DNA from 3 places in the Pseudarthrobacter sp. 05T312 genome. Region 3 is predicted to be linked to each of the others. Evidence: predicted binding sites of a transcription regulator. Region 3 holds the regulator's gene; each other region holds the start of a gene.

Region 1 (10,000 bases), on a different contig from region 3:
TACAGCCCGCCGCCGCCGGTCCGAGAAACTGGTGACCAGCACGCGGTGATGTACCTGGTGCCGCTCGATCGCGGCAGCAGTGCTGTGGACTGAGCGCCAGTCCTTCACGTCCAGGTTCAGGCGCGCGTCGGGAAGCTGGGCAACCAGTTCGTCGAACGTGGGGATGGGTTCCCGGCCGTTGATCCGGGCTTTTGCCACCTCCGTAGCGGGCAGTTCAGCCACCCTGCCCCTGCCGTCCGTGACGCGGTCCAGGGTTTCGTCATGGAACAGCAGCAGCACGCCGTCCGCGGTGGTGTGCACGTCCGTTTCGAGGTACTGGAAACCGAGCTCGACGCCGGCCCGGAATGCGGCCATGGAGTTTTCCAGGCCCTCAGCCGAGAATCCCCGGTGGGCCATCCCGATGGGAAGCTGCCGCCCGGCGTCGTCAGGGTGCTCAAAGAAAGGCAGGCTCACACTGCGAGCCTACCGCCAGCGTCCGCGGGTGGAACCCGCCGTCAGTCCAGGCAGCCGGTCTCGCCGCAGGGAACGATGTCCACGCCATCGCCGCAGTGCAGCAGGGTGCGCCCGCGGCCGGCGTCCAGGTGGACCCAGACCGCGGTGTGGTCCGCCGTAATGGTGTCCACCACGCCGCCCGCCTCAAACCCGGGCGCGAACTGGACCCGGACCCGGTCCCCCTGGCGCAGCTGCTTCCAGTGCGGAGCGGGCGTTGCTTTGCGCAGCGGCGCGTCGGCCGCGTGCTGCCTGACGTTTCTTGCCATGGTTGCCCCCTTATCGAGCCGGCGGGAGGGTGCCTGCTCTCCACGCTTCACGCTACGGCGGGAAGGTAAACGCCAGGTGAGCGCAAGCTGTGAAGTTGGGGGTGCCGGACCCGCACGGCAGGGTCAGGAGAACTGGACGCCCAGCGCGGCGAGCCGCGCCTCCAGAACCTGAGCGACGCCGTCGTCGTCAAAATGCGGCGCCTGCTGCCCCGCAGCCCGGATGGCATCCGGATGGCCGCTGGCCATCGCGTAGCCGTGGCCGGCCCAGCGGAGCATCTCAATGTCGTTGGGCATGTCGCCGAAGGCCACGACGTCGGCGGCGTCGATGCCCAGTGCGCCCGCGTATTCAGCGAGGGTGACGGCCTTGTTCACGCCGGGCAGGGACAGTTCCAGCATGGCAACGCCCGGTGATGAGTGGGTGGTGGCGGCCAGGTGTTCGACGGCGGGCGCCACCTCGGCGAGGAAGTCGTCCGGGGTGCCCTCGCGGACGATGGCGAGGAATTTGACTACGGCGTCCTCGTCCGTGAGCGTGTCCCGCAGCGGGGCGGGGGTGAACTCGGCGAGGAGTTCGCTGGATTCGTTTTCGATGAAGCCCGGTTCCAGATGGAAGCCGGCGAGCGTTTCGGCGGCAAACAGCGCAGCCGGGCGGAGTGCCTTGATGATGCGGCGGGCTTCCAGGACGGTGTCGATGGCCAGGGTGCGCGCGGAGACCAGGCGGTCCGCCTCGAGGTCCCAGACCACGGCACCGTTGGAGCAGATCACGCGGCCGGTGTGGCCCAACTGCTCTTCGAGCGGGTGCAGCCAGCGGGGCGGGCGGCCGGTCACAAACACCAGTTCGACGCCGGCGTCGCGGCAGGCGTGGAAGGCCCTGATGGTGCGGTCGCTGATTTTTCCGTCGTGTCCGAGGATCGTTCCGTCAATATCGCTTGCCACCAACCGCATCCTGCAAGTCTACGTGGGGGTTGGGCCGGCGTCGTCCGCGCAGCGGCCCAAGGCTGGAGGCGCCCGCCCTGGTTCAGGCGCCTCCGCCTGGGTGCCCGATGTCAGTCGCCGGGGCTACACTGAACCTATCGAACATATATTCGAATAAAGGTGTGTTGTGGGCGTTATTATCGGTCCCCGCGTGGTAGATGCGGGCGCCTCATTGTTTTCGGTGCTGATCTCGCCCGTGGCGGTCGCAGCTGGCTTCCCGTCGCCCGCCCAGGACTATTTCGACGGACGGATCGACCTCAATGCGCACCTGATCAAGGACATCACCAGCACCTTCGTGGTGCGGGTGACCGGGGATTCCATGGAAGGAGCAGGCATCAGCGACGGCGACGAGCTGATCGTCAACCGCGCCCTTGAACCCAAGGACGGGTCCGTGGTGATCGCGGTGCTGGACGGGGAACTGACGGTCAAACGCCTGCGCATCACCGGCACCGGCGTGGTGCTGCAGGCGGAGAACCGAAAGTACCCGGACATCCGCGTACCCGCACTGTCCGAGCTCACCATCTGGGGCGTGGCCACCAGGTGCCTGCATCATGTCTAGGGAGCGCAGTGCCTAAGCCGGTCCCCATGCGGCAGATGCCCCAGATCGCGCACGTGGACGTCAACTGCTTCTATGCCTCCGCCGAACGCGCCTTCGACCCCTCGCTGGAAGGCCGCCCGCTGGTGGTGCTGTCCAACAACGACGGTTGCGCGGTGACCCGCTCCCCCGAGGCGAAGGCCCTTGGCATCGCCACGGGCGAGCCGTGGTTCAAGCTTGCGCCGAGGGCCAAGGAGTGGGGCCTGGTGGCTAAGTCCAGCAACTATGAGCTGTATGGCGACATCAGCTCACGGGTCATGGAGCTGCTGGGCAGGTACTCGGCGTGGCTGGAGGTCTACAGCATCGACGAGGCCTTCCTGGGCGTAAAGGGCAGCCCGGACGACCTCCTGGTGCTGGGCCGCCGGATGAAAGAGGCGGTGCGGCGGCATGTCGGGGTGCCGGTCTGCGTGGGCATCGCCCCCACCAAGACCCTGGCCAAGCTCTGCAACAAGTGGGCCAAGAACAATCCCGCTTTCGGCGGTGTCTGCCTCTGGGAGGCGGTACCGGCTGACGTCCGGGAACTGCTAATGGCCCGGTTGCCTGTGGACGAGATCTGGGGCATTGCCGGCCGGCTCACCAAACGGCTCAACGTGCTGGGAATCTTCACGGTCCAGGACCTGGTCGGCGCGGATCCAGTCGTGATCAGGGACAAGTTCTCGGTGGTGCTGATGCGCACCGTCCTGGAACTGCGGGGCACGCCCTGTATCCCCATGGAGGAAGAGCGCATCGGCCGGGACCAGCTGATTTTTTCCCGCTCCTTTGCCACTCCGGTAACAACAGCCGCCGGACTTCGGGAGGTGTTCAGCGTTTACGGGCAGCAGGCCAGTGCCAGGCTGTCCAAGCACGGGCTGCAGGCCAAGGTCCTGACAGCCTTCGCTGCCACTTCGCCCTTCCGGGACAACGAGCAGGCTTATCCGTCCGTCTGCGTCCCGCTGCCCATGCCCACCGCGGACCCGCTGCTGCTCACCCGGGCCGCGCACGCGCTGCTGCCAAACATCAAAGAAGGATTGAAGTACGCCAAGGCGGGCCTGATGCTCACCGACCTTCGGCCCACGGGCAACCAGCCACCGCTGGCGCCGTTCGAGAACCGGCACGAGGAACGCGGCATCGGCCCCCTGCTGGAGAATGTGAGCCATCGCTTCGGGCGCGGCTCAATAGGGCTGGGACACGCCGGCATCAAATCCGGCCTGGACTGGACCATGAAACGGGGCATGCGCTCGCCCCGGTACACCACGCATTGGGACGAACTCCCCGTGGTCAAGGCGGCCTGAGGCCCCGGTTTCCGCCGCCGGCCGGAGGGCGGGCGGCGGAAACCTGTTGGCGCTAGGCCCGGGACCTGTTTTGGATGAAGTGGAAGATCAGCACCACCACGGCGATCACCAACAGGATGTGGATCAGGCCCCCGCCAATATTTGCGAGCAGTCCGAGGAGCCAGAGAACGGCGATGATAATAGCGATCCAAAGCAACATGAGAATCTCCTACATTGTTTTTTGTTCGAATTGCTGATTGTTCAAACCGGCGCTGCACAAAAAGCCGGCCGTAAGGAATCCACCCCTGCCTCTCGCTCCGGGCCCCCATGCCACATCTGTTATTCACGCCCACGTGACGTGATGGTTATCACCATATTTCAGGAAGTGCCAACTGGAAACGGCCTATCAAATGGAAATAGGAACGTGTCTTATTACCTGGCATCCGCGGGGCCGCGGATAAGACGTTCCGGGACGTTTCTTGACCCTCTGCGACGCCGCGTTGAGCGTTCGCGTCGTCCCGTGAACGCCCGCTACGGGATTGATTGTGGGGCCGCCGGGCCGTCCGTAACCTCGTCTCAGCATCCGCCCCCAGCAGAGGAGTTCCCATGGCCAACCCGCAGGACAAGAATCCGCAGACGCAGCAAGGTTCAACCCGGATCGTTGCCGGGCAGCCCGCTAAATACGCCCGCCCGCGTGGCCTAAAAATCGGAATCGCGGCAGCCGTCCTGGCCCTCATCGGCGGGGGTGCCGCCGTCGCTTCCTCGGTTAACAGCAGCGCCCCTGCGGCCACGCAGGAGGGCGCGCCTGCCGGCAACCCAGCGGCCGAGCTGAAGCTTGGCTACTTTGGGAACGTCACCCACGCGCCGGCCCTCGTGGGCGTCAGCAAAGGCTTCATCAAGGATGAGCTCGGCGGCACCAAGCTCAGCACCCAGGTATTCAACGCCGGTCCCGCAGCCATCGAGGCCCTGAATGCCGGCGCCATCGATGCCACCTACATCGGACCCAACCCGGCGATCAATTCCTTCGTGAAGAGCCAGGGCCAGTCGGTCAACATCATCGCCGGCGCCGCCGCCGGTGGAGCGCAACTGGTGGTCAAGCCGGACATCACCTCCGCCGCCGACCTCAAGGGCAAGACCCTCGCCTCCCCGCAGCTCGGCGGAACCCAGGACGTGGCCCTGCGCGCGTGGCTTTCATCCCAGCGATACAAAACAAACGTGGACGGCAGCGGTGACGTGGCCATCAACCCCACGGAGAACGCCCAGACCCTCAAGCTGTTCCAGGACGGAAAGCTCGACGGCGCGTGGCTGCCTGAGCCGTGGGCGTCACGGCTGGTGCTGAACGCCGGAGCCAGGGTGCTGGTGGATGAAAAGGACCTGTGGGATGGTTCGCTGTCCGGCAAGCCCGGCGAATTCCCCACCACCATCCTGATCGTGAACCGGCAGTTCGCCGCCGACCATCCCGACACCGTGAAGGCGCTCCTGAAGGGCCACGCGAAATCGGTCGAGTGGCTGAACAGCGCATCAGCCTCCGACAAGGCCACCGTGATCAATTCAGCCCTCAAGGAAGCCGCCGGCGCCGAACTGACGGCGGACGTCATTGACCGCTCGTTGAAGAACATTGTGTTCACGGTGGACCCGCTCGCCGGCACCTACCAGAAGCTCCTGGCCGACGGCGTCACCGCTGGCACCACCAAGCAGGCCGACATCAACGGGATCTTCGACCTGCGGGCCCTCAACAGTGTCTCCACCGTGAAGACCTCCGCCGCCGGGCTCGGGCAGGAGTAAAAGCGCATCGATTGCTCCGTCAACGCCCTTTTGAGCCCCCATAACGGCATCTACGGAGCAATCGATGGGGCCGTCGGGTGCGCTTCGGCCCGGAAGCGGCGCGGCCGTCTTTCTTGCTTGAATCCTGCGCCTTTCCCGCGGCAGGACCGGGCAACCCGCCTTTAGGCTGGGAGGGTTGGCCGGCGGCAGGCGGCCGGGACTAGGGGGATGCCGGTGCACGGTTACGGAAATGGCAGGGATTCGCAACAGGACGGGCCGGACGGCTACGCCCCGCCAAACGTCCGGCGTTCCCCCAGCGGACGCATCCCGCAATGGGCCATCGACGAAGCGTACGGCAGGGCGGAGGCTGCTTCACCCTGGCGGGCCCCCACCCCCTCTCAACGGCGCCGGAAGAAGTTCCGGGGACGGCCCGGGACGCGGAGCTGGTCCAGGCGGTCCATCCGGGTGCGGACGGTCCTGGGGATCGCCCTGGTTGCCTGCTTGTACTTTTCACCGGCGCTCTTCGACCGCTTGGTCCTTCCTGCCGTGGCCCCGTACCTGCCGGGGGCGAAAATGCCGCCGCCGGGATATGAAGCCGCTTCCGCGCCCTTGGGCACGCCGCCGGCCAGCACAGGCTCCACCGCCTTTGTGCTGCAGGAGTCGCCGAGGGCAAGCCAGCCGGTCATTGCGTACGACCCGTGCCGCCCGGTCCATTATGTTGTCCGTCCGGACAACGCGCTGCCTGGTGGCGACGTCCTGATCCGGGAGGCTGTGGCAGCAGTCTCCCAGGCCTCCGGGCTCCAGTTTGTCGATGACGGACCGACGACGGAAGCGCCGTCAGATGACCGGTCGGCGTTCCAGCCGGACCGCTACGGAAAGCGGTGGGTGCCGCTTCTCATTGCCTGGTCAACGCCTGTTGAGACCCCCGGCCTTGCAGGGAACGTCGCCAGCCTCGGCGGGAGCGCCTACGTGGAGGTCCCCGGCCAGCCGCTGGTCCTCGAAGCAGGGCAGGTGCGCCTTGATGCCCCCGACCTTGCCGGGATCATCGCCGGCAGGCCGGACGGCGCCGCCGAGGTCCGCGCCATCATCATGCACGAGCTCGGACACGTGCTGGGCCTGGACCACGTCAACGATCCGGCCCAACTGATGTATGCCGAAAACATGGGCGTCCGGGACTTCGCTGCCGGTGACCGCGCCGGGCTGGCCCTGCTGGGCAGCGGCCCCTGCGTCCCGCAGCTCTAGCGCCCCACTAAGCCCCTTCCCCTTCTGCCCCGTGGAGCTCCTCCCGGGTCGGCGGGTTGGCGCCCGGGCGGGACACCGTGACGGCGGCCGCGCGGGCGGCGTGTGCCAGGAGTTCGGAGAGTCCCTCGACGGGAAGGTCGCGCAGGTCCTGCCGGTTCTGGGCGCCGTCCAGCTCCCGGTCCACCAGGCCGGACAGCAGGGCCGCCATGAAAGAATCCCCGGCCCCCACGGTATCCGCCACCTCCACCTGTGGGGCGGGAATGGCGGCTTCGCCGGCCCGGCACACACCCCACGGCCCGTCAGCACCGCGGGTGACCACCACCATCGCCGGGCCTTCCTCCCCGCCGAGTGCCAGCCACTTGCGGGCCGAATCCAGCACGTCCTGTCCCGGGTAAAGCCAGGCCAGGTCCTCGTCCGAGGCCTTGACCACGTCGGACAACGTGACGAACTTTTCGGCCTGGCGCCGGGCAAAGTCCACGTCCGTGATGATGCTGGGCCGGCAGTTGGGATCGAAACTGATGGTGGCGGACGGGTGGGCGTATTCGACGGCGGCCAGCACGTCGGTGGCCCCGGGCGCCAGCATGGTGGCAATGGAGCCGGTGTGCAGCAGGGTGGTTCCCTGCAGCATGAAGCCAAGCCGGTCTGCCAGGTGCGGCAGCTCCCAGGCGAGGTCAAAGGTGTAGGTGGCGGCGCCGTCGTCGTCAATCAGTGCGGTGGCCACGCTGGTGGGCAGCTCGTCCGGGGCCACCGGCAGCATGACGGAGCTGGCGCGCAGGTGCGCCGCCACCGAGTCGCCGTACGCGTCCCGGCCGTAACGGCCAATGAACTGCACCGGGTGGTCCAGCCGGGCCAGGCCCACCGCGACATTCAGGGGGCTTCCGCCCACGTGGGCCTCGATTCCGGAAGCGCGCTGGACAACGTCAACAAGGCCTTCGCCGATCACTGTGAGCATGGTCATACTCTGCCAGAAAGCGGCCGCCGTCAGCAGTTCGTGTCAGCCGAGCAGCTTTCCAACCAGTTCCCGGCACGTCACATAGGCCTCCGCGGCGGGATCGATGAGCGCGAAGTGGTCCCCCGGCACCGTGACCAGCCGCGCCGGGACGGCTCCGGAACGGCTGGCCTCCACGTAGGTTGTGGACATGCCCAGGGGCACATCATCGTCTTCCGTCGCGTGGACGGCGTAGACCGGAACATCCAGCGGCAGCGCTGCCATGGGGTCGGCCACGCGGTGGCGCCCGGGGAAGTCCGACGACGGTCCGCCCAGCAGGTTGCCCACGGCGCCGTTGCTGAGGCCCAGCCTTTCGGCGTCGGCCAGATTCAGCACGCCGGACTGGCTGACCACCCCGGTGAGGCGGACGCCGTCGTTCGTGTTCTCAAGTTGGCGGGCCTCCGGCCCCAGCCCATCCAGCCGGTCCCTGCCTGCCGCCCACACCGCCAGGTGGCCGCCGGCCGAATGTCCCAGCGCCACCACCTTGCCCAGGTCCAGCGAGTGCGGCCCTGCGAGCGCCGTAAGCTTGTCGATGCCCGCGAGGATGTCCCGAAAGGTCTCCGGCCAGCCTCCGCCGTTCCCGGCACGGCGGTACTCCAGGTTCCAGGCGACCATGCCGTGTTCCGCGAGGTCCATGGCCAGCGGCTCCCCCAGTTCGGCGCCGTACGTGGAACGCCAGTAGCCGCCGTGGATCACCACCACAACGCCCCGGTGTATCCCGCCGGCCAGAAGTTCCGGCAGGAAAAGCTCGCCCCACAGGCTGGGATCCTGGCCGTACTGGTATCTATGCCGCTGCACCCTGCCGAGACTACATGCGCCTGCCGGCGGGTGGGTGTCACGGTGGCCCACTTTTGGGGCGGCGTCAGCGGCAACGCCGCGGGCATCCGCCGCCGGGGCCTCGAAAACTGGGCCAGTCTGGGCGTCCTGGCAGGTGTCCGTTTAGGCCGCCATATTTATGGGCACCATTCATGGCATGGAAAAGGCTGAAGCAACAACCCAGGAATCCACCGTCGAGGAGTGGACACGTGCGCTGGCAGAGTCCACGGGCTCACCGGGCGGGGGCGCGGGGACCGGCCTGATGCTGGCGGTGGCAGCATCGCTGACGTCGATGGTGGCCGGCTACAGCGGTGGGGAGGACGACGGCGGGGAGCCGGCGGAGATAAGGACCCGCGCGCAGGCGCTGCGCCGGGAAGCCCTGCAACTGGCTGATGACGATGCGTCCGCCTCCAAAGCCTTCGGTGCTGCCTTCCGGCTGGAACCGGGGCCGGAACGGGACGAGGCAATCCGCCGCGCGTCGCTGGAAGCTGCAGCATCTTCAGCCGTCCTTGGCGAGCGCGCCATCCAGGCGATCGACGACCTCGCCTGGCTGGCCACCAACGGCAACCGGGCACTGGTTGCGGACGTCGTTGTTGCGTTCGGCGCCCTCCGGGCCGCCGTGGCAGGCGCCCGCACGAATATCAGCTTCGACCTTGGCTCCCTCCGCTCCACCGGAGACAGCCTTGATACGGTGCGTCAACAGCAGCCGGACCTGTGGGCAGCGGTCCAGAAACTCAATGGAGCCATGGACCGCATCGACGCCCTCACCGCAGACATCGATCACCGCGCCGCCCCAACCGACTCAGCCTGAGCTGTTGGACTCTGCCGCAGGGCTGTGCTTATGGTGGGCAGCATTGTTTGCAGGTGAGTCCGGGGGGAGGCGTACAACATGGAGCCAAGATTCGCTGCGTGGAGCTTCCTCCGCCCCCTTTTACTCGCCGTGGCGGCAGCAGCGGCATGGATCGCCCTGTCCGCTGCGGGCGCTTCCGCTGATTCCGCCACTCACAACGATCCGCTCCTGGCTGCCGCCCCGCCCGCCATGGGAGCGGTCACCACCACAGTGACCCAGCAGGCCCGGGAAGCCTTGCCGGCCGGAACTGTCAGCAACCCTGCCCCAGCGCCTACAGCAGTGCCTTCGATCCAGGCGGCGGCCAAGGAAGCCACCGCCCTGGCCGACCACGTTGCGGAGACTGTTCCGGTGGTCACCACCGTAGTACCGGAAGGAACCGTCGCCGCAACGGTGGATCCGGCCCTGGGTACCGTGGACCACGTTGTTGGCGGAACGGTACGGACCATTACTCCCGTGGCCGGCGCGGTCCTCGAACCGGTCCTTGACCCTGTCCTCAATGCCGTACCACTGACTGCGCCCGTGGCCTCCGGAGAGCCGAAGGCACCGGCCCTCCCGCCTGTTGCCGACGTGCCGCAGGCCGGAGACGGACCACGCGCGGGGGCAGCCGCACCGGTGGTTGCGCCCACCAGCATTGCGCCGGGTTCCGCCCTGCCCGGCCCAGGACCCCTCCACCTCCACGACCGGCTGTCCTGCAACGGCCTGCCGCACCATCAGCAGACCATGCACGCCACCGGTACTCTCCAGCTCCCGGGGACGGATCCGCAC
Region 2 (10,000 bases), on a different contig from region 3:
GCGGAGTCCTGTTCGCCGACGTCGCCATCCTGGCGCCCGTTCCCCGCGGGCGGATCAATTCGCCCCTGCTGATTAGCGGCACGGGGGCCGATGCTCTGCTGTCACTCTTCACCGGATGGGGTATTCCGGCGGCCGGCGCGGGCGGCGAAGCCGGTGCTGCGGCCGGCCGGAAGCTGCTCCGCAGCGTGTTCATGAAGGGGCTGGCCGCGGCTGTGCTGGAGGCGGTCACGGCCGCCGAGGCGGCCGGGGCAAAAGACTGGATCATCAGCCAGATCGCAGCGGAACTTGGCCCGTCAGGCGATGCGCTGGTAGCGCGGTTGCTTGAGGGGACTCGGCTGCATGCCGTCCGGAGGGAAGCGGAGATGGTTGAGGTACGGGAGTTCCTTGAGTCGCTGGGGGCCGCCCACCCGGTCACTGACGCCACCATAGAGTGGCTGCAGTCCCTGGCGCAGCACCGGCAGGAGGGGCAGGTTGCGGACAGTCCTTCCTGACTACGCCCGCACCCGTCTTCCCGGTCCCGCTATGCCAGCCGCCAGACGCTGCACTCGTCCGTATTGATGGCTTTGCGCACCCCGCTGATGCGGTCAAGGATCCAGACCACGCCGATACCGGGCGCTGTTTCCTGCACGCTGCCGCGGCGGATCACCACGTCGTCATAGGAGGGCCCCACTGACAGGCGGGCTTCGATTTCATCGCCGCGGTGGAGCTGGTCCAGGGCGCGGACTCGTGTTACATGCGTGGTCGCTTTCTTCAACATCGCGGGGCCTCCTGGCTGGAGCTGGTGCCGGCTCTTGCCTGCACTACCAGTGTGGGCCGGGAATGTTGCGCGCCGGTTTCACCGCGGTTAGGGCGCGGTTAGTTCTTCGCGCCCGCCCGGTTTCAGGCAGCTGCCCCGCCGCGGTAGGCGGCCAGGAACGTGGAAATCCGCCGGACGGCTTCCTCGATGTCAAGCACCGAGGGGAGGATGACGAAACGGAAGTGGTCCGGCGCGGGCCAGTTGAACGCCGAACCGTGGGAAACCAGGATCTTTTGGTCCCGGAGCAGGTCCAGCACGAACTTTTCGTCGCTCTCGATCGGGTACAGGTCCGGGTCCAGGCGCGGGAACAGGTACATGGCGCCCGACGCCGGGACGCAGGTGACGCCGGGAATGGCAGTAAGGAGTTTGTGGGCAAGGTCCCGCTGCTCGCGCAGCCGCCCGCCCGGCTTCACCAGCGCGTCGATGCTCTGGTACCCGCCAAGGCAGGTCTGGATGGCGTGCTGCGCGGGAACGTTGGCGCACAGGCGCAGCGACGCCAGCAGTTCCAGGGCCTCACGGTAGGCGGCGGTGGCGGCCAGCGGGCCGGTGATGGCCACCCAGCCCGCACGGTAGCCGGGCATCCGGTAGGCCTTGGACAAGCCGCTGAAGGTCAGGCAGCAGACGTCCTCGGCCACGGCCGCGGTATGGATGTGCGTGGCGTCGCCGTAGAGCACTTTCTCGTAGATCTCGTCGGAGAACAGGACCAGGTTGTGCTTCCGGGCCAGGCCGGCGAACTGTTCCAGGATGTGCCGTGGGTAGACGGCGCCCGTGGGGTTGTTCGGATTGATGATCACGATCCCCTTGGTGCGGTTGGTGATCTTCGCTTCAACATCGGCCATGTCCGGCCACCAGTTGTCCGCCTCATCGCAGATGTAGTGCACGGCCTTGCCGCCGGTCAGGGTCACGGCGGCGGTCCACAGGGGGTAGTCCGGGGCGGGAACCAGGATTTCGTCGCCGTTCTCCATGAAGGCCTGCAGGCACATGGAGATCAATTCGCTGACGCCGTTGCCGACCACGATGTCCTCGACCCCGATGTTCATCAGGCCACGGGTCTGGTAGTACTGCGAGATGGCGGTCCGGGCCGTGAAGATTCCCTTGGAATCGCTGTAGCCCTGGGCACCGCGAAGGTGGTGGATCATGTCCACCACTACGGACTCGGGCGCTTCCAGCCCGAAAGGTGCCGTGTCCCCGAGGTTCATTTTGAGGATCCGGTGCCCTTCAGCCTCCATGTTCTTGGCGGCCTCAAGGATGGGACCGCGGAGTTCGTAACGGACATTGCGGAGTTTGCTGGAGTGTTGCATGGCGCGCATGGTTGATCTTTTCACAAAGCACGACGACGGGCGGCGGGGAAGGCCAGTCCGTGGACGCGTGCTGGCAGAGCGCTCCTTATTCGATAAGTTGTGAACTTGTAGTACTGCCTTCCTGCGGTGGTGCACGGCGGAACGGGAAGGAAGTACCCCACGTGGGCGGTGTGCTGATCGGACTGGCGGTGATCGGCGTCGTCATTGCCGTCGGATACCTTGCGGCGCGCTGCGGCCTGGGCGATGAACCCACCATCAACGCCCTGACCCGCACCGCCTTCTTCATCACCAACCCGGTCCTGCTGTTCACGGTGGTGCTGAAATCGGACCTGTCCGTGGTCTTTTCCGCCTATGTTCCGCTGGCCATGATCACGGCGGCGGCCACCGCGCTGTTATACGTGGCCGCCAGCCGGATCTGGTTCCGGCGGCCCCTGGCCGAGACCGCAGTGGGTGCCATGGCCGGCTCCTACGTCAACGCGAACAACATCGGCATCCCCATCACGCTCTATGCCCTGGGGGATGCAACCCCGGTGGCCCCGGTCCTGCTGGTCCAGCTCCTCCTGTTCGCCCCGCTGGTCCTGACCCTGCTGGACCTCTCGGAAGCCGGCCGGTTCTCGCCCCGGCTGATGCTCACGCAGCCCTTCCGCAACCCGATGATCATCGCCTCGCTCCTGGGTGTGGTCCTGGCGGCGTTCCACGTGGAGCTGCCCGCCCCGGTGATGGCGCCGCTCACCCTGCTCGGAGGTGCTGCTGTCCCGGTGGTGCTGCTGGCCTTCGGCATGTCGCTGCGCGGCACCAGGATGCTCCGGAGCGGCGGGCACACGGCCGAAATCCTCACTGCCACGGCGCTGAAGTCCGCTGCGATGCCTGCCGTGGCATACGTCGTCGGACGCTTCCTGTTCAACCTGGACCACCACATGCTCCTGGGGGTGGTGCTCATGGCTGCGCTGCCCTCGGCCCAGAACGTGTTCCTGTTCGCCAGCAAGTATGGGCGCGGGGTGGCCGTGGCGCGGGAGACCATCCTGCTCTCCACGGCGGCCGCTGCACCGGCGCTGGTGCTGGTCGTGTGGCTGCTGGCGGCCTGAAGCGGGCGCGCCGCCCTACCGCCCGGGCCGCCGGCCGGGCAAGAATGGGCACATGGAACTTCCCGTGATGCCGCCCGTCCCGCCCATGCTCGCCAAGGCCGTCAGCGGCATCGACGGCATCCCCGGCACCGGAGACCTCAGCTACGAACCCAAATGGGATGGCTTCCGGTCCATCATTTTCCGTGACGGCGATGACCTGGAAATCGGCAGCCGCAACGAAAAACCCATGACCCGCTACTTCCCGGAACTGGTGGCCGCGCTCAAGGAAAACCTGCCCCCGCGCTGCGTGGTGGACGGCGAGATCATCCTGGTGGGGGCGTCGGGGGACCGGCTGGATTTCGATACCCTGCAGCAGCGCATCCACCCCGCCGCCAGCCGGGTGAAGATGCTGTCGGAACAGACTCCAGCAAGCTTTGTGGCCTTCGACCTCCTGGCCCTGGGCGGCGACGACTACACCGGGCGGCCCTTTTCGGAGCGTCGGGCCGCGCTGGAGAAGGCGCTCGCCGGCAGCAAGGCGCCCGTCCACCTCACCGCCGCCACCACGGACAAGGACACCGCCGCGCAGTGGTTCGAGCAGTTCGAGGGGGCCGGGCTGGACGGCATCGTGGCCAAGCGGCTGGACGGCCGGTACGAGCCGGACAAGCGGGTGATGTTCAAGGTCAAGCATGAGCGGACCGCGGACTGCGTGGTGGCCGGCTACCGCCTGCACAAGAGCGGGCCGGACGCCATCGGCTCGCTGCTGCTGGGGCTCTACAAGGACGACGGCGGCCTGGCCAGCGTGGGAGTGATTGGCGCCTTCCCCATGAAGCGCCGGCAGGAGCTGTTCCAGGAGCTGCAGCCGCTGGTGACGGACTTCGACAACCACCCCTGGGCCTGGGCCAAGCAGGAGGAGGGCGAACGGACGCCGCGCAACGCCGAGGGCAGCCGCTGGAGTGCCGGGAAGGACCTGTCCTTCGTGCCCCTGCGGCCCGAACTGGTGGTCGAGGTCCGCTACGACCACATGGAGGGCGACCGGTTCCGCCACACCGCCCAGTTCAACCGCTGGCGGCCGGACCGGGACCCGGAATCCTGCACGTATGCGCAGCTGGAGGAGCCGGTGAACTTCGACCTCGCCTCGGTGCTGGAGACCGGCCGGTAGCCGCAGCGGCGCGTCCGCGCAGACGGGTCCGGTTTTAACGGGGGAGAGCCCGCCATTTGGGGGAATGGCGGGCTCTCCGGCCTGAAAACCGGGCCAGTCTGTGCGCGGCGGACGGCCTACTTCAGGCCGAGCAGCTTGGTGGGCGTCCGGAAGGATTCCTTTGCCGTCAGGGCGGATACGGCTGCGACGGCGCAGATGATGGCGGTGAAGATGCTGATCTGGACCCAGCCGCCGGGCTTGATGCCGCCCATGGCGGCGACGATTGCCGGGGCGAACCCTGCCATCAGGAAGCCCAGCTGGGTGCCGATGGCCAGGCCGGAAAAGCGGACCTTGGTGCTGAACATCTCGGCGTAGAAGGACGGCCAGACGGCGTTGGCTGCTGCATAGCCGCCGGAGAAGTAGCCGATGGCGGCAAGGAACATCAGCGCGACGCTGCCGGATTCCAGGCTGAGCAGGAACACGGGGGTCAGGATGGCGCTGGCCAGGGCACCGTAGATGAAGACGGGCTTGCGGCCGATCCTGTCCGCCAGCATTCCGAAGAGCGGCTGCGTGCCCAGGGCCACGATATTGGCGGCCACGACCAGCCAGAGGGTGGTGGTGCCGTCCACGCCGGCCACGGTCTTGGCGTAGCTGATGGCGAGGGTGCCGAACACGGTGGAGACGGCGGCGATGAAGGCGCAGCAGATAACGCGGAGGACGTCGCGCCAGTGGCCCTTGAGCAGGTCCGCCACGGGAAGCTTGGCGATCTCGGCGTTCTTCCGGGCTTCCTCGAACGCGGGCGGCTCGTGCAGGGTGCGGCGGATGAGGAATGCCACCACGACCACCACGGCGCTGAGCCAGAAGGGAATGCGCCAGCCGATGCCGTACTTGATCTCATCCGGCAGTGCCAGGACGGGGATGAACACCAGGGCCGCGAGGATCTGGCCGCCCTGGGTGCCGGTGAGGGTCCAGGAGGTGAAGAAGGAGCGGCGGTTGTCCGGGGCGTGCTCCAGGGTCATGGAGGACGCACCTGCCTGCTCGCCTGCCGCGGAGAGGCCCTGGCAAAGGCGGGCCAGCACCAGCAGCGCCGGGGCCCACCAGCCAACGGTGTGGAAGTCGGGCAGGCAGCCGATGATGAAGGTGGAGGCACCCATGAGCAGCAGGGTGAACATCAGGACCTTCCGGCGTCCCACGCGGTCGCCGAAGTGGCCCAGGATGATCGCGCCGATGGGACGTGCCACGTAGGCGAACCCGAAGGTCGCGAAGGACATGATGGATGCGTTGGCATCGGCGTTGGGGAAGAAGACCGTGGGGAAAATCAGTGCTGCGGCGGAGCCGAAGATGAAGAAGTCATAGTATTCGACGGCGCTGCCCAGGAAGCTGGCGACGGCGGCCCTCTTGGGCGTCCCGGCGTGGGTGAGGGCGCCCTCCCCGGCGGACGGAAGTGTCTGGCTCATGGTGTTCCTTTGGTGTGACGACATTGTCGCGGATGGATCTGGGGTCCGCAGCCGCCGTTGCCTTGGTGCGGGCGGGGATGCGGCTGGAGTCCGGTAGAAAGACCCGGCAGGGGTAGCCACATGGTGGGAGCTACTTGTGCGATACAGAAACTATGACTGTGAGGACAGTCACCTGTCAAGAAAATAATCACCATCTAGAAATAGCTCTCACATTGTGGCAATATCGAAGCATGAGTGTGAACCAAGCCACAATGAACGACGACGTTCAGCCGGACCCAGCCGCGCTGGCCGAAGAGCCCGAGGGTGCAACCAGGGCGGGGGCCAGGAAGGCGGCGGACCGCACGGACATGGTGGGCAAAGCCCTGGGACTGCTGGTGCTGCTGGGGGAGGAGCCCCGCGGTGCAAGTGCCGCCGAAATATCCCGCCGGGCGGAACTGCCGTTCAGCACCACCTACCGCCTGCTCGGATCACTGGCGCGCGATGGATTCGTGGACTACGAGCCGGATGGCCGCCGGTACCACCTCGGCCTCCGGATCTTCCAGCTGGGCCAGCGCGTTTCCAACCACCACGGTTTCGCCGGCACGGCCATGCCGGTATTGCGCAGGGTGACTGCCGAAACCGGTGAAGCAACCATCCTCAGCGTCCGCGACGGCCTCCACCATCTCACTGTCAGCAAGGTGGACGGCCCGCAGATTTTCCGGGTGACCAGCGACCCCGGCCACCTGGGATCCCTGTCCACCACCGCCGTCGGAAAGGCCCTGGTGGCATTCGCCGAGGATGCGGAGCGCGAAAAGCTCCTCGCAGAGTTGCCGCTTGAGCCGCTGACCGGGAAGTCCATCACGGACCGGGAGGCGTTCCGGGCCGAGATTGCCCAGGTGCGCCGGCAGGGGTACGCCGTCATGGATGAAGAGAATGAGGCCGGCATGCGGGCGGTTGCCGTGCCGCTGCTCAACAGCCAGGGTCACGCCTTCGCGTCACTGGCAACGGCGGTTCCCGTCTTCCGGCTGGACCTGGCGGACCTGATCGCCCATGTTCCCCTGCTGCAGGAGGCTGCCGCCGAGCTGGCGGCCCGGCTGCCGCAGCGATAGCGCGCTCGGCGCACGCCCACTTCTCGCCACCCGTTTGTTCGTATAAAGAACATAAGTGCGATAAGTGAACATCTGTTGTACTGTAATCCCTATCACCCCGCAGCGCGGCCTGAGTCCGCGCCTGCCCGGTGCCGTACCAAAGGAGCTGCACGCATGAGCATTCGAACTGAGTCCTACCTGGTGGGACTGGTTGGTGACGGCGTCACGCCATCGCTCACGCCGCCCATGCACGAACGGGAAGGTGACGTGCAGGGCCTGCGCTACCTGTACCGGCCCATCGACCTGCTGGAACTGGGGCTGACCGGGGAATCGGTGGGCGCCATCCTGGACAGTGCCCGCACCCTGGGCTTCAACGGCCTGAACATCACCCATCCCTGCAAGCAGCTGGTCCTGCAGCACCTGGACGAGGTCAGCCCGGACGCGCGGCGGCTCGGTGCCGTGAACACCGTGGTCATCCGGGACGGCCGCTTCATCGGCCACAACACGGACTTCTCCGGCTTTGCTGCCGCCCTGGCATCCGGCCTGCCCGGCGCGCGGCTGGACCGCGTGGTCCAGCTCGGCGCAGGAGGTGCCGGCTCCGCCGTCGCCTACGCCCTCCTCAGCGCAGGTGTGCAATCCCTTGACCTGGTGGACATGGATCCGCAGCGCGCCGCGGCGCGGGCCGCCGAACTGGCAGGCTTCTTCCCGGACAGCACCGTGACGGCACGCACGACGACGGAGCTGCCGCAGCTGATGCGCGTGGCCGACGGCCTGGTGCACTGCACGCCGGTAGGCATGGCAGCCCACCCGGGCGTCCCGCTGGATATGGATTTGCTGGAGCCCCGGCACTGGGTGGCGGACATCGTCTACCGCCCCATCGACACCGAACTGGTCCGCGGCGCCCGCGCCAAGGGCTGCGAGGTCCTGGACGGCGGCCGGATGGCGGTGGGCCAGGCAGCCGACGCCTTCCGGATCTTCACCGGGCTGGAAGCTGACCCGGAACGCATGCGCTCCCACTTCCTGGAGCTTGTGGCCGCCGAGGCGGTGGCCGCCTGATGCGCACCGGAATCGCCACCGTGTGCCTCTCCGGCACCCTGAAGGAAAAGATGCAGGCCTGCGCCATCGCCGGCTTTGACGGGATTGAGATCTTCGAGCAGGACCTGGTCACCTCACCGCTGAGCCCCGAGGACGTACGCAGGATGGCAGCGGACCTGGGCCTCGGCCTGGACCTGTACCAGCCCTTCCGCGATTTCGACGGCGTCACCCCGGACCTGCTCAAGGCCAACCTCCGGCGCGCGGAGGCCAAGTTCAAGCTCATGGCGCGCCTGGGCATGGACACCATCCTGGTCTGCTCCAACGTGGCCACCGCCACCATCGACGATGACGGCGTCCGCGCCGAACAGCTGGCGCAGCTGGCAAACCTGGCGGGGGACCACGGCGTCAAAGTCGCCTACGAAGCCCTGGCATGGGGCAAGTACGTCAACGACTACGAGCATGCCTACCGTTTGGTGGACATGGTGGACCACCCCAACCTGGGCACCTGCCTGGACTCTTTCCACATCCTCTCCCGCGACTGGGACACTGCCCCGATCGAGGACATCAACCCGGAAAAGATCTTCTTCGTCCAGGTGGCGGACGCCCCCAAGCTCTCCATGGACGTCCTGTCCTGGAGCCGCCATTACCGCGTGTTCCCGGGCGAGGGACAGTTCGAGCTGGCCAAGTTCATGGGCCACGTGGTCCGCGCCGGCTACACCGGGCCGGTTTCGCTCGAGGTGTTCAACGACGTCTTCCGCCAGTCGGACGTCGAGCGCACCGCGGTGGATGCCATGCGGTCCCTGATCTGGCTGGAGGAGCAAAGTGCCAAATGGCTCGCCGGCACCGAAGCCGCACCCGGCACCGCAGCCGCGCTCCGCCGTCGCTATCCCATGGAACTTGCCACGCTGCCCAAGGTCAACGAGCCCGCCGGCTTCAACTTCGCCGAGGTCAAAGCGGACGATACCGCCCAGCTGGAGAAGCTCCTGGGCCAGCTCGGGTTCCAGTTCGAAGGCCGCCACCGTACCAAGGACGTGCAGCTGTGGACCATGGGGCAGGCCCGGGTCATCATCAACGAGCAGGCGGCGCAGCACGCTGAGCCGGCCATCGCGGCGCTGGGATTCGACGTCGATTCCCCCGTGATCGCCTCAGCCCGCGCCCAGCAGCTCAAGGCCCCCGTGGTGGCCCGCAAGGTCCAGGCGGACGAGGAAGTGTTCCAGGGCATCGCCGCGCCGGACTCCACCGAGATCTTCCTCTGCCAGGGCAGCCCGGACGGCACCGCGGCCTGGACGCACGAATTCGGCGAAGGGCTGGAACACCCCTCGGCCGGAACCACGGCGGTCATCGACCACGTCAACCTGGCCCAGCCCTGGCAGCACTTCGATGAAGCCGTCCTCTTCTACACCAGCGCCCTGGCCCTGGAGCCGCAGCCATTCGCCGAGGTTCCCAGCCCCAGCGGGCTGGTGCGCTCGCAGGTCATGCAGACCTCCGACGGCGCGGTGCGGCTGGTCCTGAACCTCGCCCCGATCCAGCAGGCCCGGCACGAGGCCCGCAAGACCTACCAGGAACACATCGCCTTCGCCGTGGAGGACCTCGTGGCCACCGCCCGGGCCGCCCGGGAGCGCGGCCTGGAATTCCTGCAGATCCCGGCCAACTACTACGAGGACCTGGACGCCCGGTTCGACCTGGAACCCGGATTCCTGGCCACCCTGCAGGAGCTCAACCTGCTCTTCGACCGGGATGCCGACGGCGAGTTCCTGCACTTCTACACCGCGACCGTGGGCAGCGTGTTCTTCGAAATGGTCGAACGCCGCGGCGGCTACGACGGCTACGGCGCCCCGAACGCCCCGGTACGGCACGCGGTCCAGTACGACTCGCTGCACCGCACCACTTAAACCCGCACCACCCAGACGCAACAAACCCAACAGATCAGAAAGGAGCCAGCCGTGAAGGAAGACATCAACGCCGAGCTGGAGTCGGAGGAGCTCGTGCCCCCGGCCGAACCGAAGGCTGCCCACCAGCCCCTGGACAAGGCCATCGAGTCGCAGGCGGACCTCAGCGCAGAGATCAACGCCATCGGCGAGGCCTACCGCCGCGCGCTCAAGGACGGCGGCCGGCCGGAGATCCAGCCCCGGCTGGACTACC
Region 3 (10,000 bases):
GGCGTGGCCGGCAAGGATGCGTTCCAGGGACGTGAGGAAGGCTGTGGTTTCCGCCTCAGTGCCTGCGGTGACCCGGAGGTGGCCCGGGATGCCCACGTCCCGGATGAGCACGCCCGCGTCCAGCAGTTCCTGCCAGACCTGGTGCGGATTTTCCAGGCCGCCAAAGAACACGTAGTTGGAGTCCGACGCGGCGGGCTTGAGGCCCATCCTGGTCAGTTCGGCCACGATGCGGTCCCGCTGCTTCTTGATGTCCTCGACGTCGGCCATGAGCGCTTCGCGGTGTTCGAGTGCGGCCAGGGCGGTGGCCTGGGTGATGGCGGACAGGTGGTACGGCAGGCGGACCAGGCGCAGGGCGTCGGTGACCTCGGGTGCAGCAGCCATGTAGCCGAGCCGGGCCCCCGCCAGGGCGAACGCCTTGCTCATGGTGCGGGACACGATCAGCCGCTCACGGCCGGGCAGGAGCGTCAGCGCGCTGGGCGTTCCGTCGTGCGCGAACTCGTGGTACGCCTCATCGACTATGACGATGGCCTGGCTGTCCGCACCGGCCTCGTAGACGGCCTCCACGACGTCCAGCCCAAGCCCGGTCCCGGTGGGGTTGTTGGGCGAGCAGAGGAACACGATGTTCGGCTGCAGTTCCTTGACCTGGCGGGCTGCGGACTCAGCGCTGAGATCGTAGCCTTCCGAGCGTTCCCCGGTGATGTACTGCGTGTCCGTTCCACTGGCCAGCAGTGGGTACATGGAGTACGTGGGCGGGAAGCCAAGGGCCGTGCGCCCTGGACCGCCGAAGGCCTGGAGGATCTGTTGCAGGACCTCGTTGGAACCGTTGGCTGCCCAAAGGTTGGTTTCGTCGAGCCCATGCCCGAGGTATTCCGCCAGGGCCTTCCGGAGCGCTGTGAACTCGCGGTCCGGGTAGCGGTTGAGGCCCGCGGCGGCTTCGGTAACGGCGGCGCTGATGGCGGCCCGCACATCGGCAGGAACACCATGGGTGTTTTCGTTGACGTTCAGCAGGATGGGGACGTCCAACTGGGGAGCCCCATAGGGAGTCAGTCCGCGAAGGTTGCTGCGGAGGGGAAGCCGGTTCAGACGTTCTAGCTGCTGGTTCACCTGAACAGTTTAGTTGCCGCGGCAACCGCCGGAAAATGTGACGGTTCCTGTTCGCTCCGGGCACGGCCAGGAGCGAGGCGGTGCCTGCAGCGCACCACACGGATCGCCGTGGCAGCTACTCAGTGCGTGGGAACGAACAGCTGCTGGCCTGGAAGGACGGTGCCGGCGTCAAGGTTGTTGAGCTGGACGATGTCCGCCACGACGTCGCGGGCGTCCCGGTCCGGAGCGACGGCGCCCGCAATGGCCCACAGCGACTGGCCGGACTGCACGGTCACCGTGACGGTGGGCGTCACGGCAAGGTCGGCGGCCGAGTCCGAGGCCTTGGCCGGGGAGTGGAAGAGGCCTGAAAGCGACAGCAGGAGTACAGCCAGGAGCACGAGCGGAACTCCGATCAGGACGATCCTCCCCCGGCGGGTCAGCCGCAGGGGTGCGGACGAAGGTGAAACCTGGTGAAGAGATAAAGCTGACATGAACTAAGCCCTCCTGGACTTGCCGTGCTGCCCGGGTGTCCGCCCGCTGCTGCCTTGCCGTTCATATCGCGCCGGACTTCTCCCGGCCGCGTATTCGAATGGGGCACCTGCTGGTTAGAACACATGTTCGAACTTTGCTTGTTAAGTTTTAGCACCTATCAACGAACATTGTCGAGACTCGCTAGAACAAATGTTTGAAAAAGCAATGTGGCTGGCCTAGTTTTGAAACCACAGAACATCCACCACTGAAGTTGAACAGCAGGGTCTGACAATGACAGTGGGAGTCCTTCCGGCGGCACTGTGGAACAGCGGCACACGGAAGATCCGGCGGCAAGCGAAAGGCATTGGCGAATATGGCAGCAGCAGCCGCCGGGGGCAGGACCGCCCCGCAATCCAAGAGGACAGCCAAGGGCCTGACCCCACGGCAGAAAAAGATCCTCGAAACCATCCAGCGCTCGGTCAACGAGAACGGTTATCCGCCCTCCATGCGCGAGATCGGCGATACCGTCGGCCTTGCGAGCCTGTCCAGCGTGACCCACCAGCTCTCACAGTTGGAGAAGCTGGGTTACCTGCGCCGCGACCCCAAGCGGCCGCGCGCCATGGAAGTGCTGATGCCGCTCACGCTCGACGGCGGGGGCAAAGGCGCCGGCGCGTCTCCTGCGCCGCAGGCTGCGGGCGGCGGCGCCACGGTCACCGAACTGCCCACCGCGCTGGATACGGCCATGGTTCCGCTGGTGGGCCGGATTGCCGCCGGCGGCCCCATCCTCGCCGAACAGCTCGTGGAAGACGTCATGCCGCTGCCCCGCCAGCTGGTGGGCCAGGGCGAACTTTTCATGCTGAGGGTGGCCGGTGACTCCATGGTGGACGCCGCCATTTGCGACGGCGACTGGGTGGTGGTGCGGCGGCAGGCTGACGCTGCCAACGGGGACATTGTTGCTGCCCTGCTGGACGACGAGGCGACCGTGAAGACGTTCCGCCAGCGCGACGGACACACCTGGCTGCTCCCCCAGAACACGCAGTACGAACCAATCCTGGGCGACCACGCCACCATCATGGGCAAGGTCGTCTCAGTCCTGCGTTCGCTCTAGCCTGCGCACGCCTGCGCGGCATCCGCGCAGGCGTTGTCCGGCGGTTTCTCAGGAAGCGTCTGCACCAAGCCGGGTGAGCGCAGCCAGCGCCTTGGCGCGATCGGTGGTGGCCCAGAACGGGGGCAGCGCCCCGCGCAGGAATCCCGCATAGCGTTCGGTGGCCAGCCGTGAGTCCAGGACAGCCACCACCCCTTTGTCCCCGGTAGACCTGATCAGGCGGCCGGCGCCCTGCGCAAGCCGGATGGCCGCGTGGGTGGCGGAAACGGACATGAAGCCGTTTCCCCCTGCCTGCGCCACGGCACGCGAACGCGCCGTCATGAGGGGATCGTCCGGCCGCGGGAAGGGGATGCGGTCTATCACCACCAGCCGGCAGGATCCTCCGGGAACGTCGACGCCCTGCCACAGGGACATGGTTCCGAAGAGGCAGGTGTCCGGTTCGTCGGCGAATTGCTTCACCAGGGCGGTCATGGTCGACTCGCCCTGGCAGAGAACAGTCATATTGAGCTTGGGCCGGAGGGCATCGGCGGCCTCTTCGGCGGCCCGACGCGAGGAGAACAGGCACAGGGCGCCCCCACCGGATGCCTTGATGAGTGCTTCGAGTTCTGACAGCGCTTCCGGTGACACGCCGCGGCCGGGCTTGGGCAGGTGGCCGGCGACGTAGAGGATGCCCTGTTTGGGATAGTCGAAGGGCGAGCCAACATCCACGCCCGTCCAGCTGGGGGCTCCGTCGCCTACCAGGCCCAGTCCCCCGGCCGCCGGTTCAAAGGCGGAGCCAATGGCCAGGGTGGCAGAGGTCAGCACGACGGTATGGTCCGCAAAAAGCCCCTCCCGCAGCCTCCCGGCGACGGATAGTGGGGCTATGTTGATCAGCACCGGTGCACTGTCATCGGGCGGTGAGTATCCCTGGCCGGGGTCGAAGGTGCTGGCGCGGGAAAACCACACCACTTCGCGGTTCTCGCGTGCAGCAATGAGCCTTTCGCAGAGTTCCAGGATGAGCATCAGCCGGGAACGCGCCAGCTGCCGCCCGCCGTCGGCTGTGGTGTTGCTGTCTCCTTTGGAATCGGACAACGCGGCCCGGCACGCTTCACGCAATTGGTCCACGCAGTCGAGCTGTTCATCGTTCAGCCCGTTGGGAAGCAGACCGTTCGGCGCGCCGGCAAGAGCCAGCTCCAGGTTTGCAGCTGCGGCGTTCAGGGCATCAACGGTGATGGCGGTATGTTTCCGGGCACCCGAAGCGGCAGCGTGGACCATAGCCACGGACAACTGTCCGGACACGGCGCCAGTGACCCGGTCCTGCAGTTCGTGCGCTTCGTCCACCACCACGACGTCGTATTCGGGCAGGACCGCGAGTCCCTCGAACGCGCTGACGGCCAGCATGGCGTGGTTGGTCACCACCACATCGGCGTCGGCTGCGTCCTGGCGGGCGAGTTCGCTGAAGCATTCGGCGGCCATTGGGCATTTCTGTGCCCCCAGGCATTCCATCGACGTCACGGAAACCTGGCGCCAGGCACGGTCGGTCACACCCGGCAGGAGCTCGTCCCTGTCGCCGGTGGCTGTCTTTTCAGCCCATTCGCGGAGCCGCACCACTTCCTTGCCAAGCTGCGACGATGGTCCGCCCACGGAAGCAGCGAAATGTGGAACGCTGGTGTCCTCTCCCAGGGAGAAGAGCTGACCTTCCGAGGGCTCCTCTGACGGGAACCCGCCTTCAAGCTTGTGGCGGCAAACGTAGTTGGACCGCCCCTTGACCAGGGCAACCTTGACCGGCCGGTCCAGTGCCGGCGTGATGTTCTTCAGGAGCCGGGGCAGGTCCCTGCCCACAATCTGGGTCTGCAATGCCAGCGTGGCCGTGGACACCAGGGCCGGCTTGTTGCTTTCCAGGGCATGGGCGATAAGCGGCACCAGGTAGGCGAGCGATTTGCCGGTGCCGGTGCCTGCCTGGACCAACAAGTGGTTGCCCGTTTCGATGGCCCGGGCCACCTGGCGGGCCATTTCGTGTTGTCCGGTGCGGCTTTGTCCGCCCATGCCGGCGACGGCGCGGTCGAGCAGTTCAATAACGAACTGCTCGCCCGCCGTCTGCGCAGCTTCGCCGGCCGCGGGGTCAGTCATTGACGACGAATGGTTCCAGTTCAGACGCGAGGCCCTCCCGGACCATCACGGCAGCCCTGGTGCCTGCCTCAACGTGGTCCAGGCTGAGGATTTCGGCGTCGGACTCGTGGAGCTTGCTGAGCAGGTCCCCGCGGTCGTACGGAATGAGCAGCTCCATCTTGACCGATGGCCGCGGAATGGACTCACTGATGGCCTTCAGGAGTTCCGGAATGCCCTCCCCCGTGCGGGCCGAAACCACGACGTGCCGAGGCTCGCGCTGCTTGAGCCGCTCCACCACAAAGGGGTCCGCCGCATCGGCCTTGTTCAGGACGATGATCTCCGGCACCTTGCGCGCGTCGACTTCGCTGAAGACCTTCCGGACCGCGGCGATCTGCCCTTCCGGATCGGGATGCGACACGTCCACCACATGCAGGATCAGGTCCGAGTCTGCCACCTCCTCGAGGGTGGAGCGGAAGGCTTCCACCAGCTGGGTGGGCAGCGAACGGACGAACCCGACGGTGTCCGCCAGCGTGTACCCCAGGCCGTCAGCGGTCTCAGCCTTGCGGACCGTGGGATCAAGGGTGGCGAACAGCGCATTCTCCACGAGGACCCCAGCGTCGGTGAGCCGGTTGAGCAGCGAGGACTTGCCGGCGTTGGTGTAGCCGGCAATCGCCACGGAGGGTACTTCATTGCGCCGTCGGTTGGCCCGCTTGGTCTCGCGTGCCGGCTTCATGGCGGCGATTTCGCGCCGCAGCTTGGCCATGCGCGTCCGGATCCGGCGCCGGTCGAGTTCGATCTTGGTCTCACCGGGGCCACGGGAGCCCATGCCCGCGGCGGCGCCGCCCACCTGGCCACCAGCCTGGCGGGACATCGACTCACCCCAGCCGCGCAGGCGGGGAAGCAGGTATTCCAGCTGCGCCAGTTCCACCTGCGCCTTGCCTTCGCGGCTCTTGGCGTGCTGGGCGAAGATGTCCAGGATCAGCGCTGTTCGATCGATGACCTTGACCTTGACGATGTCTTCCAGGCCACGGCGCTGGGAGGGTGCCAGTTCGGCATCCACCACCACGGTGTCCGCGCCGGTGGCCGTGACGATGTCCTTGAGTTCCTGCGCCTTGCCGGAACCCAGGAACGTCCCGGGGTCCGGCTTGTCGCGGCGCTGCACCAGTCCGTCGAGGACTTCCGAGCCCGCCGTCTCGGCCAGGGCCGCCAGCTCCCGCAGTGAGTTTTCGGCGTCGGCCAGCGTCCCCTCGGACCAAAGCCCGGCCAGGACCACGCGTTCGAGGCGCAGCTGCCGGTATTCAACCTCTGTGACGTCCTCAAGCTCGGTGGACAGACCTGCCCTGCGGCGCAGGGCGCGCCGTTCCTCGAGGTCCTGCTGGTCGCCGTCGTACGTTGAATGTTCTTCGTCGAGCCGGGAAATGGCTTGCGCCTTGCCAAGCACGGCTTTTCCGCTGCCGCCTTCACCGCCGGACGTGCCGGCATTTTTGGCGGGAACGTCCTTGGCGAGGATCCGGTCGATGACAGCCTGGATCTCCTGCGGACTCATGTCCTGGGCGGCTGGATCGGAACCGGTATTGGGCTGGCTGGTCATGGTCTCCTTTGAAGATTCGGCAGTTCCAGAATAGTGCTGATTGGCTCGAAGTTGATAAGTATTCGCGCTGGGCTGACGGCCTGCGGTCATTCAGTTCTCCTGGTTGTTTCGCCGCCGGCTGCGATGCCGGGGCTCGAAGGCCGCATCAGGACGGCGGCACGGCTGGAAGACCGGACGAAGGCAGGAAGTGCAGCAACGGGCTGACTTTCGAGTTTTGTCCGGCGGCCGGCTCAGACGGAACGGTCTGGCCGGTGCGCAAAGCGGAAGGCATGGGAACCTGCATCGCTGCGGGACGCACTGTCGCTGGAGGACAGGCTGCGGACGGGCATGGCCCGTGCCGGCTACTCGAAGATCAGGAACATGCCATCCAGCCTAGCAGAGGGCCTTCAGGCCGGTTTCCCATTACGCTGCAGGGGGAACTACTCTGGCCAGTTATGGAGTCCGCACACTATTTCAGCACGTCCCCTGCCGGCCCCTTTACCCGGAAGCCTTTGACGGTGGAATTGGCCGGGGAGACGCGACGGCTCCAGACCTCCACGGGCATCTTCAGCCCGGACGGAATCGACAAGGGCACCGCGGTGCTCCTCGCCGAAGTTCCGGCCCCGAATCCCAAGGGCAACCTCCTGGATATCGGGTGCGGCTGGGGTCCGGTGGCGCTCACTATGGCGCTGCTGGCCCCCGAATCAAGGGTCTACGCGGTGGACGTCAACGAACGCTGCATCACCCTGACCAACGAGAACGCCGCCGCACTGGGACTGGCCAACGTGGTCGCCAGCACTCCCGGCGCCGTGGATCCGGAGATCCGCTTCGACACCATCTGGTCCAACCCGCCCATCAGGATTGGCAAGGACGAACTGCACGCCCTGCTCAAACTCTGGCTGCCGCGCCTCGCAAAGGGCGGGACGGCGTGGCTGGTGGTGCAGAAGAACCTTGGCTCTGACTCGCTTCAGCGCTGGCTGGCCGCCGAACTGGACAGCTCCTTCAGCGTGACCCGCGAGTCGACGTCGAAGTCCTTCCGCATCCTGAAGGTCAGGAAAGCGTCCCACTCGCCACAATGACGGCGGGGCCGCTGAGCTCCACATGCTCGTGGCCGCCGGGGCCGGCGAAGAACTTTACGCCCACCACTCCGCCCGGAACGTGGACCTGCCAGGCGTCCGGGGCTTCCGCCCCGGCCCAGTGCCTGATGGCGACGGCGGCAGCACAGGCTCCCGTCCCGCAGGACTGGGTCTCCCCCACGCCACGCTCGTGCACCCGCATCGTTACGGACCCGACGCCGTCATGGACCAGCGGTTCTGCCGGCACCACGAATTCCACGTTGGTCCCGTTCGCGGGTACCGGGTCGACCTTCGGGGCGGTGAAGAGCCGGGTGCCGGTGAGCTCCGAGAGTTCGGCGAGGGCCACCACCGTGTGCGGGTTGCCCATGCTCACGGACAGGGCCGGCCGGGCAACCTCCAGCCCGTCGGCGGTGACCAGGGAATCCATGGCCTTGGCGCTGGCTTCACCGGGGAAGATGAACTCCCAGGGTCCCATGTCCACCGCATAGCCGTCTCCGGTGCGGACCACCGTCTTGACGCCGCCCCGGGTGCCGATGGTGAGCGATCCGCCGTCGGACAGGTCGATCAGGCCCTCGGTCCGCAGGAAGTGGACGAAGACCCTGACGCCGTTGCCGCACATCTCGGACAGGGAGCCGTCCGCGTTGCGGTAGTCCATGAACCATTCCGCGTCCGGGGCGCCGGCCAGCAATTCCCGGCCCTCGGGCAGGAAGCGCGACGGGACCGCCCGGATCAGGCCGTCGGCGCCGATCCCGCGGTGCCGGTCGCACAGCGCCGCGGCCTGGTCCGCGCCGATCACGTGTGTCCCCTCGGGGTCGGCCACCAGGACGAAATCGTTGCCGGTGCCGTGCCCCTTGGAAAAGGGGAGCCCGCTCAGTGTGCGCAGGGCAGGTCCGGTGGTTTCTGCGGGGGTAGCATTCATGATTCCAAGCGTAGCGGCGGAGGCTGCCCCGCCTGAAACCGCTGCTACCGGGCCAGCTCCACGGCCTTGCCCAGGAGCTCCGGATCCTGCCAGTCGAGCCAGGCGATGCGCGGATCGGCACGGAACCAGGTCAGCTGGCGCCGGGCGAACTGCCGGGTGGCCACGATGGTTTCCTCCGCGGCGGCCTCGACGGTGGACCCGCCATCGAGGACGCGCAGGAACTGGGAATAGCCCAGGGCACGGGAAGCGGTTTTACCGCGGCGCAGGCCGCTGGCGTCGAGCATCCGGACTTCGTCCAGCAGGCCATCCTCCACCATCCGGTGCACACGTGCGGCCAACCTGTCCCGCAGGACCTCGCGGTCCACGCTGAGGCCCAGCTGAATGGCGTACTGGTGGTACTCCCGCCGGGGCATGAAGGAGCTGAAGGGCCGCCCGGTAAGTTCGTGCACCTCGAGGGCACGGATGATGCGCCGGGCATCGGAGACGCGGGCGGCGGAGGCGGGATCCACAGTCCGAAGCCTGGCCAGGAGTGCTTCGGTACCGAGCTCGGCATGCTCCGCCTCGAGGCGCGCACGCAGCGCTGGGTCGGTCCCCGGGAACTCCAGGACGTCCAGCGCTGCCCGGACGTACAGACCGGAGCCGCCGGCCAGGATGGCGCGCTTGCCCCGCTGATGGATGTCGTCGATGGTTTCGCGTGCCTGGGCCTGGAAGTCGGAAACGCTGGCTTCCTGGGTGACGTCCAGGGTGTCCAGGAGGTGGTGCGGCACTCCCCTGCGCTCGGCCATGGTGATTTTGGCCGTGCCGATGTCCATGCCGCGGTAGAACTGCATGGCGTCGGCGTTGATGACCTCGCCGTCCAGGGCGAGGGCAAGGTTGACGGCGAGGTCGGACTTGCCTGAGCCGGTGGGACCGACGACGGCGACAACGGGCGGGGCAGCCACCTGTCAGCGGGTGCGCAGCGGGAGGGCGGGCATGCCGAGCGAGACGCCCTTGCGTTCCCCTGGTGAGGCCGGAGATGGCGCCCCGCAGGAGTCGGCCTGGGACCTGTCCCATGCGTCCCCTGCCCGTGACCGGCGCAGGCTGTAGTCCTCAAGCGTGGGGTCGGACACCAGGTGGAAGGCGGCGGCTTCGGTAATGGTGACGGTGACGAGGTCCCCGGGCCTGGGGGCGGGCGCACCCTCCGGCACCGAGAAGTGGACCAGCCGCTGGTCTCGCGCCCGGCCGGAGAGCCGGTGGGTTTCCTCCGATTTCCGCCCCGACTGGGCCGTGACCATGACTTCGAGTCGTCGGCCAAGCTGCTTCCGGTTTTCTTCCGCGGCGATGCGGTCCTGGAGGGCGGTGAGCCGTTCGAAGCGTTCCTGGACCACGGCCTTGGGGAGCTGGTCTGGCAGGTCAGCCGCCGGCGTGCCGGGACGCTTTGAATACTGGAAGGTGAAGGCGGTGGCGAAGCGGGACTTTTCCACCACGTCCAGGGTTGCCTGGAAGTCCTCTTCGGTTTCACCGGGGAAGCCGACGATGATGTCGGTGGAGATGGCGGCGTGCGGGATCCGTTCGCGGACCTTGTCCAGGATTCCCAGGAACTTGGTTGACCGGTAGGAACGCTTCATGGCCCGGAGGATGCTGTCCGACCCGGACTGCAGCGGCATGTGCAGCTGCGGCATCACGTTGGGAGTTTCTGCCATGGCGTC

The links. Region 3 encodes LexA, which represses DNA repair genes until DNA is damaged. Its sites were predicted from a motif close to TCGAACANNTGTTCGA; they were not measured.
Region 1: a site for LexA is predicted at 1,829-1,844, ahead of AC1DIP_RS18370 (LexA family protein). Genes of this name have one in related genera too.
Region 2: a site for LexA is predicted at 6,909-6,924, ahead of AC1DIP_RS09485 (shikimate dehydrogenase). Genes of this name have one in related genera too.

What each region holds. Positions count from the first base shown of each region.
Region 1 is NZ_JBFTLY010000019.1:20,779-30,778, reverse strand. It holds gene AC1DIP_RS18385 (glycerophosphodiester phosphodiesterase family protein) at 1-453, opposite strand, end outside; gene AC1DIP_RS18380 (hypothetical protein) at 495-758, opposite strand; gene AC1DIP_RS18375 (Cof-type HAD-IIB family hydrolase) at 882-1,700, opposite strand; gene AC1DIP_RS18370 (LexA family protein) at 1,858-2,289, shown strand; gene AC1DIP_RS18365 (Y-family DNA polymerase) at 2,316-3,596, shown strand; gene AC1DIP_RS18360 (lmo0937 family membrane protein) at 3,649-3,795, opposite strand; gene AC1DIP_RS18355 (ABC transporter substrate-binding protein) at 4,182-5,360, shown strand; gene AC1DIP_RS18350 (hypothetical protein) at 5,738-6,025, opposite strand; gene AC1DIP_RS18345 (matrixin family metalloprotease) at 6,111-6,581, shown strand; gene AC1DIP_RS18340 (PfkB family carbohydrate kinase) at 6,589-7,539, opposite strand; gene AC1DIP_RS18335 (alpha/beta hydrolase) at 7,576-8,367, opposite strand; gene AC1DIP_RS18330 (cyclodeaminase/cyclohydrolase family protein) at 8,543-9,196, shown strand; gene AC1DIP_RS18325 (hypothetical protein) at 9,275-10,000, shown strand, end outside.
Region 2 is NZ_JBFTLY010000005.1:80,613-90,612, reverse strand. It holds gene AC1DIP_RS09520 (DUF1932 domain-containing protein) at 1-491, shown strand, start outside; gene AC1DIP_RS09515 (hypothetical protein) at 521-757, opposite strand; gene AC1DIP_RS09510 (aminotransferase class I/II-fold pyridoxal phosphate-dependent enzyme) at 880-2,106, opposite strand; gene AC1DIP_RS09505 (AEC family transporter) at 2,259-3,182, shown strand; gene AC1DIP_RS09500 (ATP-dependent DNA ligase) at 3,235-4,320, shown strand; gene AC1DIP_RS09495 (MFS transporter) at 4,437-5,756, opposite strand; gene AC1DIP_RS09490 (IclR family transcriptional regulator) at 5,987-6,844, shown strand; gene AC1DIP_RS09485 (shikimate dehydrogenase) at 6,998-7,879, shown strand; gene AC1DIP_RS09480 (bifunctional sugar phosphate isomerase/epimerase/4-hydroxyphenylpyruvate dioxygenase family protein) at 7,879-9,750, shown strand; gene pcaH (protocatechuate 3,4-dioxygenase subunit beta) at 9,802-10,000, shown strand, end outside.
Region 3 is NZ_JBFTLY010000023.1:31,882-41,881, reverse strand. It holds gene AC1DIP_RS20760 (histidinol-phosphate transaminase) at 1-1,104, opposite strand, end outside; gene AC1DIP_RS20755 (LysM peptidoglycan-binding domain-containing protein) at 1,224-1,574, opposite strand; gene lexA (transcriptional repressor LexA) at 1,928-2,662, shown strand; gene AC1DIP_RS20745 (ATP-dependent DNA helicase) at 2,711-4,768, opposite strand; gene hflX (GTPase HflX) at 4,761-6,338, opposite strand; gene AC1DIP_RS20735 (class I SAM-dependent methyltransferase) at 6,773-7,396, shown strand; gene dapF (diaminopimelate epimerase) at 7,368-8,312, opposite strand; gene miaA (tRNA (adenosine(37)-N6)-dimethylallyltransferase MiaA) at 8,357-9,253, opposite strand; gene miaB (tRNA (N6-isopentenyl adenosine(37)-C2)-methylthiotransferase MiaB) at 9,257-10,000, opposite strand, start outside.